3 regions of the uncultured Paenibacillus sp. genome follow, and region 2 is predicted to be linked to each of the others. Evidence: predicted binding sites of a transcription regulator. Region 2 holds the regulator's gene; each other region holds the start of a gene.
What was found. Region 2 encodes LexA, which represses DNA repair genes until DNA is damaged. Its sites were predicted from a motif close to CGAACATATGTTCG; they were not measured.

Region 1 (5,744 bases), on a different contig from region 2:
AGCTTTGCCAGCGGTTCGTCCCCGCGCTCGCCGCCGAACGCGTCGGCAAGCAGCACAAAATCCCCGCCGGCGCCGGCGTCCGCGTAACGCTCTTCAAAAAGATCGTCCATCGTCTCGATCCGCAGCAGCTCGGCTTCCGTCTCGCCCGCGATCCGAAAGCCGGGATCGAGTCCGATCAGCGGATAGAACCGGCGGATAACGTCAAGGCAGAAGGAATGGAGCGTCGTAATCGACGCCCGGTTCATGAGCGCCAGCTGGCGGCGCAGATGGTCCGAATCGGGATTGGCGTCGAGCGCCTTCTCCAGCGCGATCCGAATCCGCTCCTTCATTTCCGAAGCGGCGGCCTTGGTGAAGGTGGCGACGAGCAGCCGGTCCACGTCGGTATCGCGCGAGATTTTGCGGATGATCCGCTCGACGAGCACCGCCGTTTTGCCCGATCCGGCCGCAGCGGCAACGAGCATATTCCTCCCGCCGCCTACAATCGCGCGCCATTGGTCATCCGTCCACGTACTGCCCGCCGGCTTCAGCTCCTCAATGATCGGCTCCATCGCTTCCGCTCCTTCCTTTCTGGTGTTCCTTCTGTCCGTCGGCTTCGGCCGATCCTTCCTCCCCGTGCCGTCCGTCATGCGCAAGCGCGTCCTTCCGCAGCTGCTCCCAAATCTGTTCCTTCGGCGGCTTGGCAAGCTTCACATAGCCGTTGCCGTCGAACAGCGGGTCAAAATGGCACACCGGCTTGTAAGAGCAGAACCGGCACGGGCTTTTGTTCCCCTGCCGATAAGGCGCAATCGCCACCTCGCCGTCCATGATCCGCCCGCCGATCCGGGTGATCGTGCGGCGCACCGAGCGGCGCAGCACCTCCCATTGGTCGCGGGTAACGACCGAGGAGGTGCCGTAAAAGCCGCCGTCCTTCTTCAAGGCGACCGGAAGCAGCTCCGAATGCCCGCTCTCAAGCGCGCCGTCCATCAAGCGCACCGCATTCTCCTCGGCAAGCAGCAGGCCTTTCGTCTTGAACCGCTTCAGCATTTGCTGCCGCGCCTCCGGCTCCGTCAAGCCGTTCGGCGCCGAGAGCAGCGGATTATGCACGTGAAAATAAAGCACGCCCGCAGGCAGCGCCGGCTTGCCGAGCCAGCCGGCGGCATGCGTGAGCACCACGTCGAGATAGGTCAGCATTTGCAGCGTCAGGCCATGCATCACGTTCTCAAGCCGCAGCGACGTCGCCGACGATTTATAGTCCAGAATGCGCAGCAGCAAGCCTTCGTCCGTCTCCGCCGCATCGACCCTGTCGATCCGGCCGATCAGCTCCATCGTCCGTCCGCCGCCCGCCGGCAAAACAAGCGGCGGCAGAACGCCGTCCCGCCCGAAGCCGACCTCGAGGCCGACGGGCCTGAAATGGGCGCGCCGCGCATGCTCGCCCAATATCAACGCCGCCTGGGCGACGATGGCCTTCAGCTTCTGCGCGATATATCCGTACCGGTTGCTGCTAAGCAAAATTTGCGACTGCAGCCGCGGCACAAGCTCGTCGACCGCGGCGGCGGCGGCGGCGCGCACCGACTCGGGCGGCAGCGCGCCGAACCCGTCGCCTTGCCCCGCCACCAGCCGCGTCAAAGCGGCGTGAAACAGCTGTCCGATATCGGGCGCCTCCAGGCGGAACAGCTGCCGCTCCTTCAGCCGCAGCCCATGGATCGCAAAATGCTGGAACGGACATGACACGAAGCGCTCCATACGGGATACGCTTGCCTGCAAATGATCGCCGTACAGCTGCCGCGCCGTTTCTCTCGACAGGTACGTTTCTTCATTGCGGTACGTCAAAGCCGCCGCGGCGACCGCCAGCCGGCGGCGCCATTCCGGACGCGACGCATACCAGTTGTACACATCCCGCCAGAGCCCCGCCATCGGCGCTCCTTGCTTCCAGGCGCTCAGCTGGGCTACGAGAAACGACAGCGTCCGCTCCGGATGGCGGATGAACTTGAGCTGCTCGTCCTCCGCCATCCGCACGGCGGGCTCACCCGTCTCCATCCCTTCCGGAATGCCCGGAAACAGCAGCTTGATATGGCGTATCACCTCGGACGGATGCAGGCTTTTGCCCTCTTCGTCCGAGAGCGCGTAGCTGATCCACAAATGCTTGCAAGGTGTCGTCAAGGCGTTGTAGATCAGGAATCGTTCATCCAAAAGCCTTCTCCGCACGCCGGGCGCCGTCCGGATGCCGCCGTCCGCCAGCCGTTCGCGCTCCTCCTCGGTCAGAATGCCGTCCTCCTGCACGCGCATCGGCAGCACACCGTCGTTCGCGCCCAGCACATAACAGACATGAACGGTGCCCGAGCGCGTCCGGTCCATGCTGCCGACGAGCACCTGATCGATCGCCGGCGGCACGGAGGCCAGCTTCAGGCTGTCAAGTCCCGTCTCCACGATGCCGGCAAACAGCTCGGCCGGCATCGTCTCCTCGCCAGCCATCTCGACAAGCTGATCCAGAAGCGACATAACGCCGTCCCACAATTGGCGATGCTCCCGGGCGCAGCGCACATCGCGGCTTTCCAGCGACTCGCGGCTCCAGCGCTCCAGCCGGTCGGCGGCGTCGATGCCGTCGAGCAGCTTATATAACGCTTCGCACATCTCCCGCACGTCGGCCGCTTTCTTAAGCGCCTGTTCGAACCTAAGCAGCGGCCTCACCACAGTATCGCGGCACGCAAGCAGCCGTTCAAACCCGGTGGGATCAACCGCGCGAGCGTCGGCCGGATCGTCCTCGAGCGCGCCCTGCATGAGAGGCTGCCAGCTTTTTTCGTCGAGCCAACGCCAGCCGTCGATGCCCGCGGCCAGCACGTAATTCTCCAGCCGGTCAAGCTCCTCGCGCGTCATATCGCTGTCATTCGGCAGCAGCATCTCCGTCTTGACGCAGCGGAATACGGCCTCATAGCGCCAGCCCTGCGTCACCGTCTCAAGCGCCGAACGGATCAGCTCGACAAGCGGGTGATGCGTCACGCTCCGCTTCTGGTCGAGAAAATACGGGATGCCATAATCGGCGAACACGGCTTCGATATAATCGTTGTAATCGGCGGCGTTGCGCGCCATGACGGCGATATCCCGCCACCGCAGGCCGCCCTGCTGCATCCGCCGCAGCATGTCGCGCGCAACCGCCTCCACCTCCGCGCGCCGGTGAACGGCCGCCTGCAGCGAAACCCCGCAGCGCGGGTCGGCCGGCTCGTACGCCGTTTTATCCGGCACCGGCATCGGCGTCCGATTGCGGTAGTGCCGCTCCAGATGCGCCAGCATCGGGCTGCCCTCAAAACGGTGCGTCGGCTCCCGGTACAGCTCCGCGGCGGGCAGCACGTCAACCCCGCACCGATCCGCCAGCTCTCTTAATTGTATGCAGGTTTCCGCAGTCGAGCGGAACAAGTCGAGCTCATGAGGCCGCTCCCCCGGTCCGTAAGGCCTGTCGAGCGTAAGCGTGACCGAGACGCCGCGGGCGCCGCGCATAATCGCAGCCAGCGCCTCATACTCCTTCGGCGTAAAGCCGTGGAAGCCGTCCACCCAGACCGTCGCTTCACGCAGCGCAGGCACGTCGGCGAACCCCCGCGCCAGCCAATCGAGACAATCCTCCGCGTCTATGTAAAGCCCGGCCAGCGCCGATTCAAGCTCGTTATAAATAAGCCGCACATCATGCAGCTTGAGGTCCAGCAGCGTCGATCCCGACGAAGCGGCGTACATGTCCGAATAAGCCTCCAAACCGGAAGGCGTAACGCCGTAGCGCTTGAATTCGGTCAACAGCTCGTTCAACCGTTCGATGAAGCCGTGCCGCGCCGCGCCGCCTTGGAACAGCTGCAGCCGCGCGCCGAGCCGTTCCACGATTTTGTACAGCATCATGCTCTTGCCGTTCTCTCCGATCGGCACTAGCGCGGTGCCGCCCGTCTCCTGCATGATCCGGAACGCCAGCCGCCTGAAACTCAAGGCTTGCGCCCGAATGGAGCCGGCGAACCCGGGCGTGCGCGCCAACGCGTACTCGGTCTGAAACGTCGCCTGCTCGGGCACCAGCATGATGAGCGGCGCGCCGTCCGGACGCTCCCGCAGCTCGGCGCGGATCTCATCCAGACAGAACCGGGTTTTGCCCGCGCCCGAGCGTCCCAATATAAAACGCAGCGCCATCCGTCATCCCTCCCGCCAGTCCGTATATGCTATTATTCTATCACACACCCGCTAACCTTCCTACCCAAAAAACAAACATCTGTTCGTTACCCGTCCTTTTGAAAAAATTGCCGGCGCCTTCCGCATAACGCGGTCCCGCCATGAAAATCCTAACCAAAAAGGCCGCTTCTCCCTTAAAGGAGGCATGGCTCAACATGCAATCCAACAACCGGCGCATCCTCATATGGGTTGCCGCATTCACCGCCGCCGTCCTTGCCTTGTCGCTCTCATTGGCGGCGGTGCTTTCCTCAACCGGCCCGCACCGCACGGGCGCACCGTCTCCCGTATACGCGACGGTTTCCGCTGCGGCCTCGGCTGCGGCGCCTTCGGCGGGCCTCATTACCGTTGCGCACCGCGGCGCATCGAAGCGGGCGCCCGAGAATACGATGGCCGCGTTCCGCAAGGCGGTCGAGCTCGGCGCCGACATGATCGAATGCGATGTTCAGATGAGCAAGGACGGAACGCTCGTCGTCATCCACGATACGAAAGTGAACCGGACGACGAACGGCAGGGGCAAGGTCCGCAGGCTGACGTTTCGCCGGCTGCGGGCGCTCGACGCCGGCTCGTGGTTCGATACCGCCTACCGCGGCGAGAGAATTCCGTCCCTGGATGAAGTTCTCGCCGCATTCGGCGGCACAACCGGATTGCTGATCGATCTGAAATCGCCCCGGCTGTACCCAGGCATTGAGGCCGCTGTAGCGCGGGCGGTCAAAGCGCGGGGACTGGACCGTCCGGGGCAACGCGGCGTTCTCATTCAATCCACGGACAAGCGGTCATTAAAAAAAATAAAAAAACTCATGCCGCAGATTCCCGTCGCCGTACTGATCAAGAATCCGAGACGGGTAACGGCGGACCGCCTGCTGGAATACCGTACATTCGCCGACGCGCTCCACCCGAAAGCGGCGGGACTCACAAGCTTTTTCGTTGAGCGGGCTCATCGTTACGGCCTGAAGGTGATCGCGTGGGATGCCGAGGGGAAGCATGAAATATCCGCGCTGCTCCGGACCGGCGTGGACGGCGTCATTACGTCCGATCCCCGGAACATACACCTGCCTGCGGACAAGCGCGGCGGCCCGGCGGCGATACGGTGAGAAAAACTTCCGTCGAATTCCGATACGGTAAAAAGCGCTCGGCCTAAGGGTCCAAAGCGCTTTTCGTTATTTCGTTTCGTTGCTTCGTCCCGTTACACGCGGTTACGCACCTCAAATACCGCGAATTTCAAATAATGCCCCTCCGGCACGCCGAGAATGTGCGGGTGATCCTTGCCCGCCGCGCGCCATTCGACGAGCCGCAACATTTTGCCCGCGTCGGCCGCCGCCTCTCCGATCGTCTCGAGAAAAAGGTCGGGCCGCATATGATATGAACAGCTTGCCGTCACGAGATAGCCGCCGTCGTTCACCAGCTTCATGCCCTGCAAGTTAATATCCTTGTAGCCGCGGCATGCGCCCGGCACCGCGCCCTTCGTCTTGGCGAACGCCGGCGGGTCGAGAATGACCACATCCCAGGTGCGGCCATGCCCGGACAGCTTTTTCGACGTATCGATCTTCTTGCCGCCCTCTCCCGCCTGC
Region 2 (5,744 bases):
TTGCGCCTTTGGCCTGCTCCACGACCACATGGCCGGGCTGAACGGTGATCGACTTGATGTTCGGAACGAACAACAGCTTATCGCCGGTCATCCGGCGCGTTCCCAAATAATCCTTCGCCACGCTCAGATACGGACGCCTGAAAAAGAACAAAACGGCGAGCAGCAAATAAGCCGCGACCGTCACCCAGAACATCGCTGAATCCGTCGCTCTGACGGCATTCGGATCATTCGTCGGAATCGTCACCATATAGATGTAAACCGCCGTAAACAGCACCAGAAAGGACGGCAACAAAAAATTGCGGCCCAAATACCGGTCGATTCTGACGCCGGGAGCCGACAAATTCGGCTTCCCTTCTTTCTTGCGCTGCTTGTTGACGACAGCGGTATTGCGTCTTACTTTGCGTTCCCACGAGCGGGACATCGTCGTTCCTCCTTGTTGTGTCTATCCATCGGCAGCGGGTCACTTATATAGGCCGGCGGAATTTATCGATGAATCGAGTCGGATATTCGGACGGCAAGGCGCTGACTTCGTCGAGGCAGTTCCAAATCTCCTCGGGCATCGTCCATCCGGCGGCGCCGATATCGTCCTCGTACTGCTCCAAGGTGCTGGCGCCGAATATCGGCGCCGTAATACCGGGACGCTGGATGAGCCAGCGAAGAGCGACCTGCGCCGGCGTTTTGCCGAGCTCGCCGGCCGCCTTGCACACCTCGTCCAAGATAGCGAAATTTTTCTCGGTGGAGCGATTCGTCCAGGAGCTTTCTCCCGATTTGGACGTCAATCTGCCGGACCGCGGCTCTTCCCGGCCGTAACGGCCGGTCAGGAATCCGCTGCCGAGCGGCGCCCACGGAATGACGCCGACCTGCTCGCTAAGACATAATTCCATGATCTCCCGGTCCATCTCTCTGCTGACCAGGCTGTACTGCGGCTGAATCGAGATGAACCGGACAAAGCGGTTGAAATCGCTGTAAGCGAGCGATTTCATCAGCTGCCAAGCCAAATAGTTCGAGCACCCTATGTAACGGACCTTGCCGGACGACACCAAATCGTCAAGCGTGCGCAGCGTTTCTTCGATCGGCGTCGCTTGGTCCCAGACATGCATTTGGTACAGGTCGATATAATCGGTTTGCAGACGTCTTAAGCTCGCTTCCACCCCATCCAACATATGCTTGCGAGAGACGCCGACGCCGTTCGGATGCTTCGCTGTCGCGAAGCGTACCTTCGTCGCCAATACGACCTCCGATCGCCGGTCTTTAATAGCCTTGCCGACAATCTCTTCCGATCGGCCGTCGACATAGACATCCGCCGTATCGAGGAAATTGCCTCCCGCCTCCAAAAACCGGTGAATCATCGCAATCGAATCCTCTTCGCTCGTCGTATTGCCGAACGTCATCGTCCCCAGGCATAGCTCGGAAACGGCCAGCCCGCTTCTTCCCAACAACCGGTATTCCATGCATTCCCCTCCGTCTACGGATATAAAAAATAGAACGGAACGGCCGGGAAGGCCGCTCCGGACGTAAAAGCCAATCAGTGCTTCGTCGCATCCTCTTCTTCGTCGGCCCATTTGATATTGTCCAGCTGATCCTTGAAATTTTTCCGGAACTGGGCCAGGTATTGCTTTCGCAGCTCGTCCCTCTCGGCCAATTCCTCGTCGCTGAGCCCGACCGAGTTATGCTTCCGGGATAGCTCGTTGATCCTGTCCAGCAATTTACCCATATCCTGATTCCTCCTTCGATGTTCCCACCGGCCGACCGGCGCTGCTGCCCTCTCCTTACTTTGACATTATCGATAAGTCCTTGTCAAGGACGCCGCTCCCACGCCTGATCCAAATCCAAAGATAACGAAAAAGACCGCGGCGCCGGGGTTACACTCCGCTGCCTGCGGTCAATTTCATTGTTCGTGACTTATGCGGCCTGACTGCGATTTGACGTTCGAGCTCGCGGGATTCAGGATCGTTACCTACTTCGCGGGTACGATGAGTGACTGTCCTGGCTGCAATACACTGCCCGAGAGATTGTTTCGTTTCTTAATCATATATACCGTCTTGCGAACGTCCCCGCCTTCCGGCTTCACGCTTTGCGCGATATCCCATAACGTATCTCCCGAGGACACGACGATCGTTCTTTCTCCGTTCGCAGCGGTTTCCGCCCTCGTGCCCGAGGCTCCCGACTGCACGATGGCAAAGCCGGTGAAAATAATGAGGAAAAACAATGCCGCAGCCGTCAGGCGCGCGGTTAAGATCCGATCGCTCGGGCGGACATCATTCTTGCGGCCGGCGCGTCCGTTCGCAGCCGTTCCTTTATTATGACTGGTATGCATCGATATGTATGATAGAGATCCGATACCGTTTGCCATTGTCACAGCACCCCAAACATTTGTTCTCTTTCACTTGAATTCAATATATCACGAACATTTGTTTGCAGTCAACGTTTTTTTGGAACACTTGTTCCCTTTTTTAACGGCAAGCTCCAAAACACGGTGCGAACGGATGTTTTTGAGAACCTATGTTTGTACGAACTCGGGTTCTGTGCTATAATTTGTCACAACAATGATCGATGGAGTGATGATGGTGTCCAAAATTTCCAACCGCCAGCAAGCGATACTGGAGTTCATTAAGAATGAAGTCCGCGAGAAAGGTTACCCTCCCTCCGTCCGGGAAATCGGAGAAGCGGTCGGTCTCGCTTCCAGCTCCACCGTCCACGGCCATTTGGACCGGTTGGAGAAGAAAGGGCTAATCCGCCGCGATCCGACGAAGCCCCGCGCAATCGAAATATTGGATCAGGACGGAGAGAGCGACATTCATTTCCCGCTCGCCGTATCCAAGGTGCCCGTCGTCGGCAAAGTAACGGCCGGCGTCCCGATTACCGCAACCGAGAACATTGAAGAGTATTTCCCGCTGCCGGCCCATTTCGTCGGCGACAATCAGGTGTTCATGCTGAATGTCATCGGTGAAAGCATGATCGAGGCCGGCATCCATGACGGCGACTACGTTATCGTACGCCAGCAGCAGACGGCTATGAACGGCGAAATCGTCGTCGCCATGACGGAGGATGACGAAGCGACCGTCAAGACGTTTTACAAGGAAAAGGATCATATTCGCCTGCAGCCCGAAAATCCGACGATGGAGCCGATTCGGCTGAAGCATGTAACGATTCTGGGCAAAGTCATCGGCTTGTTCCGGGACATCCACTGATTTCGATCTCAGAAGCAGAGCAGCCGCATCACCTTCAAAAGTGATCAAAAAAGCCGTCCTCTTCCGCCAAGCAGGCAGAATAAGGACGGCTTTCGCATATACATCCGTAACGGACCGATTAATAAAGCGTCAAGTACTGATCCCGTTCCCATTGATGCACTTGAGTCCGGTACATATCCCACTCGATTTCCTTCAGCTCGTAGAAATGCGCCAGCGCGTGGTCGCCGAGCGCTTCGCAAATAACTTCATCGCGCAGCAGCTCCTCCAGCGACTCCTTCAGACTGGACGGCAAAATTGGAATACCCTCGTCCAGACGCTCTTCTTCGGTCATAACGTATATGTTGCGATCCGTCGGCGCAGGCAGCGGAAGCTTGTTCTTGATGCCGTCCAATCCGGCTTTCAGCATAACGGCGAGCGCCAGATAAGGGTTGGCCGCCGGGTCTGGATTGCGCACTTCGATCCGCGTGCTGAGTCCTCGGGAGGCCGGGATACGGATCATCGGGCTGCGGTTGCTCGCGGACCAGGCGACATAGACCGGCGCTTCATAGCCCGGTACGAGACGCTTGTAGGAGTTGACCGTCGGGTTCGTGATGGCCGCGAAACCGCGGGCATGGCGCAGGACGCCCGCCATATACTGGCGCGCCGTTTGACTGAGGCCCAGCTTGTCGCTCTCGTCGTAGAACGCGTTCTCTTTGCCACGGAACAGCGATTGATGCGCGTGCATACCCGAGCCGTTGACGCCGAACAGCGGCTTCGGCATGAACGTCGCATGCAGGCCGTGCTGGCGTGCGACCGTTTTTACGACGAGCTTGAACGTTTGAATTTGGTCGGCGGCCTTGACGGCGTCCGCATACTTGAAATCGATCTCGTGCTGGCCGGGAGCCACCTCGTGGTGGGAGGCCTCGATCTCAAAGCCCATTTCCTCGAGCGTGAGCACGATTTCGCGGCGGCAGTTCTCGCCGAGGTCCGTCGGAGCAAGGTCGAAATAACCGCCCTGGTCGTTCAGTTCCATCGTCGGATTGCCCTTCTCATCGGTTTTGAACAGGAAAAACTCCGGCTCCGGGCCGACGTTCATGGCGGTGAAGCCCAGCTCTTCGGCTTCCTTCAGGCAGCGCTTCAGAATGCCGCGCGGATCGCCGGCGAACGGCGTGCCGTCCGGCATGTACACGTCGCAAATCAAGCGGGCCACGCGATCCTCGGTCACCCATGGGAACACGACCCATGTATCCAAATCGGGATATAAGTACATATCGGATTCTTCGATCCGAACGTACCCTTCGATGGAAGATCCGTCGAACATCATTTTGTTGTCCAATGCCTTTTCAAGCTGGCTGAGCGGAATTTCCACGTTCTTGATCGTTCCGAGCAAATCGGTGAATTGCAGACGGATGAACCGGACGTTCTCTTCCTTGGCAATGCGCAAAATGTCTTCTTTCGTCAAACTCACGGGATCCTCTCCTTCTACGTGCGTTATTCTTACGTTATGGCTTATTGCTATAGAAACGGGACAACTGGCCTTGAATCATGGAGGCTTTGCCCGGTCTCTTGTCCAGCAGCTGCTGCTTAAGGAGGCGGTGCAATTGCATGTCGGACAGCTCTCGGCGCTTGCTTTCGGTTTGCTCGGTAATAACCGTCGCTTCCTCCGATTCCTTCGACACCGGGTGCATGACCTGCTTGATCCCGGCGATGTTGACGCCTTTCTCAATCAACGATTTGATCTCGAGCAGACGCTCGACATCGTTAAAGGAAAACAGCCGCTGGTTACCGGCCGTCCGCGCGGGCACGATGAGCTCGTGCTGCTCGTAATACCGGATTTGCCTAGCGGTCAAATCCGTCAGTTTCATGACGATTCCGATCGGGAACAGCGCCATATTCCTGCGTATTTCATCCCCCATGCCGCATCAACCTTCCAATTGTTGTGATATGGGTTTATTGTAGCTTCCCGACCTAAACATGTCAAGGTATGTTAGGTTTGATCACAATTATTCCCTTCTCAGCCATGCGGCTCAAGGCGGTCAATAAGCCATATTTGACATGCGAATAAGTGAGCCCGCCCTGCATATAGGCGATATAAGGCGCGCGGATAGGCGCGTCGGCCGAAAGCTCAAGGCTTCCCCCTTGAATGAAAGTGCCGGCGGCCATAATGACCGGATGCTCGTAGCCGGGCATGTCCCACGGCTCCGGCACGACATGCGCATCGACCGCCGCCGCCTGCTGAATGCCTTGGACGAACGCGATCAGATGCTCGGCGGACCCGAAGCGGACCGCCTGGATCAAATCCGTCCTCTGCTCGTCCCATTTCGGCTGCGACTCGAAGCCGAGAGCCTCGAACACAGCCGCCGCCAGAACGCTGCCCTTCAAGGCTTGTCCCACGAGATGAGGCGCAAGGAAAAGCCCTTGATACACGCCGCGAAGCGTGCCGAGCGTCGCTCCCACCTCACCTCCGATTCCCGGCGCGGTCAACCGGAAAGCCGCCTGCTCGACCAAATCCGCCCGGCCGCAAATATAGCCGCCGGTGGCCGCCAGGCCGCCGCCGGGATTTTTGATCAAGGA
Region 3 (5,744 bases), on a different contig from region 2:
TTCAGCAAGGAGGCCGGACGATGGACGAAATCATACGGCGGGACGACGAGGCCGCGCCGGAATCACCCCAAGCGGTCAAACCGGGCAACACCGCCAAGGTCGTAGCGGAAATGCCGGACGACAACGAAATGCGGTCCAATCTGCAGCAGCAAAAAGAGAACGACGGTTACCCGGGCTCCTGCGGGATTTAAGCCGATTGGGAGGTATGCCACCGATGCGGAGCAAAGATAAACAAGAGGCGCAAGAGCCGACAATCGCCCCCGGAATGGACGATGCGCTCGACGCCGAGGCGAACGCACGGGAAAAGCGCGCCGGCGACAGCACCGAAGTCACCCGCCTGGCGCTCGACCGTACGCCGGAGGATTAGAAGCTGCATATCGCCGACACGACAAGGAAGCCGCGGTAACACCTCCGGGGCTTCCCGTTCTGTTGCGTCAATCCTCCCGCACGCCTTGAATATCGGCTTCGTCGTACCAACGGCCTTCGACCAGAAAACGTCCGCGGCTGCGGTCGACCTTATCGACGGCGCCGGTCAGCTCGCGCTCCTCGTATTCGTCAAACAGCTTGATATGCAGCACAACCCCGCGTTGAACGGACTCCGCCATCATTCGCCCGATGCGTTCCCATTCGCTTTCGTCCAGCTCGACCCGTTCCCGCCGATTTAAATCCTTCCTGTGCCGGACATGCCGTTCTTTGTGCTCCGGAAGCATCATCCGGCTGCCTTCCCACAGCAAGTTCGACCCGGGGGTCAACTTGTTCTCTTTTTTCGCCATATGGCTTCACCCGCCTTATTTGTAGTGTCCGCCGATCTTCTCCGCCCTGTCCCGCGCCTGGCCGGCCGGCGACGCGGACGACGCGCGCATAATGATGCCGTCGCCGTATTTGTCTTTGAGACGGTCCGTCGTCTTCTCCAAGGTTCCCAACCGCTCGCGGTAATCGTCAAACATCAGCTGGTACTCCTCATCGCTCTGAAAGCCGGTCATGGAAACGCCGATCCGGCGGACCGGCCGGCCGTTCCAGTGCTTGTCGAACAGTTCGCATGCATGTTTGTAAAGGTCGCTCGTGATGTGCGTCGGGCAGGCCAGCGTCATTTGCCGCGAGAAGCCTGTCGGCCGGTCAAAGTCGGCGCCCGCGCAGTTGACGGACAGCGTCCGTCCCATTTTGCCGCGGGCGCGGCACCGCCTGGCCACCAGCTCGCAAAGCTCCAGGAGGATCACCCTGATCTCCTCCCGCGTCTCGTAATCGCGGGGCAGCGTCATCATATGGCCGATCGACTTCTCCCCGATATGCGTGTTCGGAGACACCGGCGAATCATCGATGCCGCTCGCGATCCGCCAGCACTGCTCCGCATGGATGTCGGCATTCTTGCCGAACCGGGCGCGCAGCATCCGCTTCAAATCGGGCAGCGGCGTCCGCGCCAGGTCGCCGATCGTGTGGATCCCCATTCGGTTCATATGGCGCATCATGCGCGATCCGATCATGAACATCTTATTGACCGGCAGCGGCCAGAGCGTGTCCTCCAGCCGGTCCTGCGGCAATACATATATCCCTGACTCGTTTTTCTTCGCGAAGTTGTCGCAGGCCTGCTTTGCGAGCACCTTCGTGGAGCTGATGCCGAGCCGGGTGTACACGCCCGTCTGTGCCATCACCTTATCCTGGATCTGCCGCGCAATCTCCAACGCCCCGCCGAACAAATGAACCGTGCCGGTCACGTCGATGAATTGCTCATCGATGCTGTACGGCTCGACGAGATCCGTAAACTCCTCATAAATCCGTGTAATCTGCAAAGATACATCTAGGTAAGTCTGCATGCGCGGCTTGACGACGACCAGCTCCGGACATTTGCTCAAGGCCTCGCCGATCCGTTCCGCGGTTGTGACGCCGCAGGCTTTTGCGACGGGACAGGCGGCGAGCACGATGCCGGACCGCCGCGCCGGATCGCCGCACACGGCGAGCGGCTTATCGATCAGCTCCGGCCGCTCGGCCTTCTCCACGGAGGCATAAAAGCTTTGGCAATCCGCCAGCAGGATGATCCGATCATTCGGCATGGCGAAGGCTCCATCTATGCTGCAGAAGCAGCATTGCTTCGAACATGGTGGTCGGTTTCTCCGTCAAATTCCCCATGCTGTCATCCCCTTCCGTTGAATCCGCCTCGGCCGCCCCGCAACGGAGCATTGATTCCTATTATATGCAAACATACGTTCCCATACAACATGTGTTCAATTATTTTAAGCGACGGGAAAATACGTGTAAAAAGCATGTATTTCCATTGACACGGGAAATTGCGGCAAGCAAAAAAGCGCGGGTCCGAAAACTCGGAAACCCGCGCCGTTGCTGGCGATATGTATGGTGCTGATGAAGGGATTCGAACCCCCGACCTACGCATTACGAATGCGTTGCTCTACCAGCTGAGCTACATCAGCAAGACCTTTATTAGAATACGCATTTTCAAAACAAAAGTCAAGCGTTTCGCCGGGCTTTTTTCACTTGAAATTTTTGGTCAAAGGGCTTCCCCGCGCGTGTCGTTTCATGACTCCCGACCGAAGGGTAATAGATGCGTAACAGAGCGAGCGGGAGGTAATCCTTATGGCATACAAAAATATAATCGCGGCGTACGACGGCTCCGAGCAATCGCTGCGGGCGCTGAACGCCGCGCTGGAGCTGGCCGCCGAACGCAATGCCGCGCTTGAGGTGCTCCATGTTTATCAGCTTCCGGTCGCCGTCGTGGGGGAAGCGATGATCCCTCCGCCGGCGAACACCACCGCCGCAGTCGCCGAAGAGGCGGAGAACGTCGCCGATGAAATCCGCTCGATCGTCGAGTCGAAGCCCGGCGCCCGGGCGACCGTGACGGTGCTGCAGGGCGATGCCGGACAGCAAATCATTGAGACGGCCGCGAAACGGGGCGCGGATCTGATCGTGATCGGCAGCCGCGGCAACAGCGGCTTGAAAGAGTTGTTCCTTGGAAGCGTCAGCCACTACGTCATCAAGCATACGGACACGGCGGTTCTTGTCATTAAATAATCAAATTCAGCGCCGAAGCCTTTCCGGACTCCTTCACCGGAAAGGCTTCTTCTGTTGCGCGGCGGCCGGAACCTTATCGCAGCCTGGATCGTCTAATAGACGGACCTCCGCCGGCATGACCGCCGGCCTGCGCGGATCCGAGGAGAAATTGTCGGATGCGCGCGAATGCGCTATACTTGAATACAGCAAATTGATAGGGGACGTGACCGTAAACGCATGCTGTTCAACTCTTACGTATTCATATTCGCCTTTCTGCCGATCACGGTAACGGGCTACTTTCTGCTGACCCGATTACGTCTTGTTTTTGCCGCCAAGGTGTGGCTCGCTCTGGCTTCACTCGTGTTCTACGGCTGGTGGGACTACAAATATGTGCCGCTGATTCTCGCCTCGATCGGCTTCAACTATACGGTCGGGCGCCTTCTCATGTCGTCTGCGGAACCGGGCGCCAAGCTGGAACGGCACCGCAAGGGGATCCTGATCGCCGGCATCGCCGGCAACGTGCTGCTGCTCGGCTATTATAAATACGCCGACTTTTTCCTGGAGAACGTCAATGCGCTGACAGGCAGCGCCGTGCCGCTGCTGAAGCTTGTCCTGCCGCTCGGGATCAGCTTCTTCACGTTTACGCAGATCGCGTTTCTGGTAGACGCCTATAAGAAAAAAGTGAAAGAACAGAGTATCGTAAACTATGTTCTGTTCGTCACCTTTTTCCCCCACCTGATCGCCGGACCGATCCTGCACCACAGCGAGATGATGCCGCAATTCGACCGATTGCGCAATACTCGGTGGAACTGGACGAACGCCGCGGTCGGCGCCTACGTTTTCTGCATCGGCTTGTTCAAGAAGATGGTCATCGCCGACACGTTCGCGGAATACGCCAACGACGGCTTCGCGACAGCCAAGTATTTCATCGAATCGTGGGTCGCTTCATTGTCCTATACGTTCCAGCTGTACTTCGACTTCAGCGGGTACACCGACATGGCGATCGGCATCGCCCTGCTGTTTAATATCCGCCTGCCGCAGAACTTTAATTCGCCTTACAAGGCAGTCAGCATCCAGGATTTCTGGCGGCGCTGGCATATGACGCTCAGCCGCTTCCTGCGCGATTATATTTACATTCCGCTGGGCGGCAACCGCAGGGGCGAGTTCGTCATGCTCCGCAATTCGATGCTGACCTTCATCATCGGCGGCTTCTGGCACGGCGCGGGCTGGACCTTTATCATCTGGGGATTCCTGCACGGCGCGGCCCAGATCGTACATCGTCTGTGGACCAAGCAGAAGCGGCCGATGCCGGCATGGCTCGCCTGGTTCGTCACCTTTATGTTCATCAACGTCGCGTGGGTATTTTTCCGCGCCGAGAGCTGGTCCGAGGCGATCCGCATCCTGAAAGGGATGGCGGGCATCAACGGGGTTGCGCTCGGTGAAGCGAAGACGCTGCTTTTCCCGATCGTGCTGATTGCCATTGCCCTGCCGGTTGTCTTGTTCGTGCGAAACTCCTCCGAGCGGGAACACGATTTCCGCCCGGGCTGGCGCGCAGCCGTCACGATGGCTGCCATGTTCGTTCTGTCGCTGCTGTTTTTCAACCGGATTACCGAGTTTCTTTACTTTAACTTCTAGAAGGGCGGCGAAAACCCGTGTTTGTTTCCGATCCGAAACGTCCCTTGCGGGCGGACGCCCGCCCCGTGCGGCGCAGCCGGCGCTATAAGCGGACGCTGCTCGTGTTCCTGGCGAGCTCGCTGTTGTTCTCGGCCGTCGTCATGCTGACGGCGTTCATCGTCGATCCTTTGCAGCATTACCGCAAGCCGACCTTATACAGTCCGATCTATTCCACGGAGCAGCGTTACCAGAACCCCGGGCTTGCCCGGAATTACGATTATGACACGATCATTATCGGCACGTCGATGACGGAGAACTTCGTGCCGAGCGAGGTGGACAAGGCGCTCGGCGGCAAGACCCTCAAGCTGTCGATGCGCGGCTCGCTCGCTTTCGAGCAGTACGAGATTGCGCGCCTGGCGCTTTCCACCGGCAAGGTGAAGCAGGTGCTGTGGGGCCTCGACTACTTTGCATTGAAGTCAACGCAGGAGAATCAGGGACCATTCCCTTATTACCTGTACGACGACAATTTCTGGAACGATTATAAATACTGGTTCAACGAATCGACGTACGAGCAGGCGGTCAAAGGGCTGTACCGGCAGCTGAAGACGGGCAACAAGCAAAGCCTCGAATATTTGTACAACTGGGACTGGTCCTCGACGTTCGGCAAAGAGCTGGTGCTGAAAAATTACCGGAAAGTCCAGGTGATGGAAGCCGCCTACGGCGGCAAGGAGGACTCCCTGGAATCCGTAAAAGCAAGCTTCGAACGCTATATCGTCCCGCTGCTGCAAAATAATCCGGATGTCAAGTTTATGTTCTACTACCCGCCGTACTCGATCCTGCGGCACGTGGTGTGGCAGCAGACGAATCCCGAGCGTTACGAGAATCAGATGGCGATGAAGACGTGGATGTTCGAGAAGTTCAATGCGTATCCGAACGTGAGCGTATACGATTTTCAGGCCGAGTCCGAATGGACCTATAACCTCGACCTGTATAAAGACCTTTCGCACCATTCGCAGGAGGTCAACACCTGGATCGCGGAAGCGATCGGCCGGAATGACGCGAAATACCGCGTGACGCCGGACAACGTGGACGATACGGTAAGCTTGCTCCGCCGGCAGGTCGACGAAACG

Region 1: addB (helicase-exonuclease AddAB subunit AddB) is a predicted target of LexA. The motif match lies at 4,210-4,223, and genes of this name have one in related genera.
Region 3: RWM61_RS01690 (DNA polymerase IV) is a predicted target of LexA. The motif match lies at 2,192-2,205, and genes of this name have one in related genera.

Annotation. Positions count from the first base shown of each region.
Region 1 covers NZ_CAUPYC010000035.1:27,273-33,016, reverse strand. Annotated here, with positions in the region: gene RWM61_RS12455 (UvrD-helicase domain-containing protein) at 1-548, opposite strand, end outside; gene addB (helicase-exonuclease AddAB subunit AddB) at 532-4,137, opposite strand; gene RWM61_RS12445 (glycerophosphodiester phosphodiesterase family protein) at 4,332-5,267, shown strand; gene RWM61_RS12440 (class I SAM-dependent rRNA methyltransferase) at 5,360-5,744, opposite strand, start outside.
Region 2 covers NZ_CAUPYC010000016.1:26,066-31,809, forward strand. Annotated here, with positions in the region: gene RWM61_RS07855 (hypothetical protein) at 1-421, opposite strand, end outside; gene RWM61_RS07860 (aldo/keto reductase) at 465-1,451, opposite strand; gene RWM61_RS07865 (DUF896 domain-containing protein) at 1,526-1,714, opposite strand; gene RWM61_RS07870 (LysM peptidoglycan-binding domain-containing protein) at 1,958-2,353, opposite strand; gene lexA (transcriptional repressor LexA) at 2,568-3,191, shown strand; gene glnA (type I glutamate--ammonia ligase) at 3,310-4,638, opposite strand; gene RWM61_RS07885 (MerR family transcriptional regulator) at 4,673-5,086, opposite strand; gene RWM61_RS07890 (methionine gamma-lyase family protein) at 5,148-5,744, opposite strand, start outside.
Region 3 covers NZ_CAUPYC010000003.1:29,052-34,795, forward strand. Annotated here, with positions in the region: gene RWM61_RS01675 (hypothetical protein) at 21-191, shown strand; gene RWM61_RS01680 (hypothetical protein) at 215-367, shown strand; gene RWM61_RS01685 (YolD-like family protein) at 435-773, opposite strand; gene RWM61_RS01690 (DNA polymerase IV) at 789-2,048, opposite strand; tRNA gene RWM61_RS01695 (tRNA-Thr) at 2,348-2,423, opposite strand; gene RWM61_RS01700 (universal stress protein) at 2,587-3,021, shown strand; gene RWM61_RS01705 (MBOAT family protein) at 3,238-4,635, shown strand; gene RWM61_RS01710 (copper amine oxidase N-terminal domain-containing protein) at 4,653-5,744, shown strand, end outside.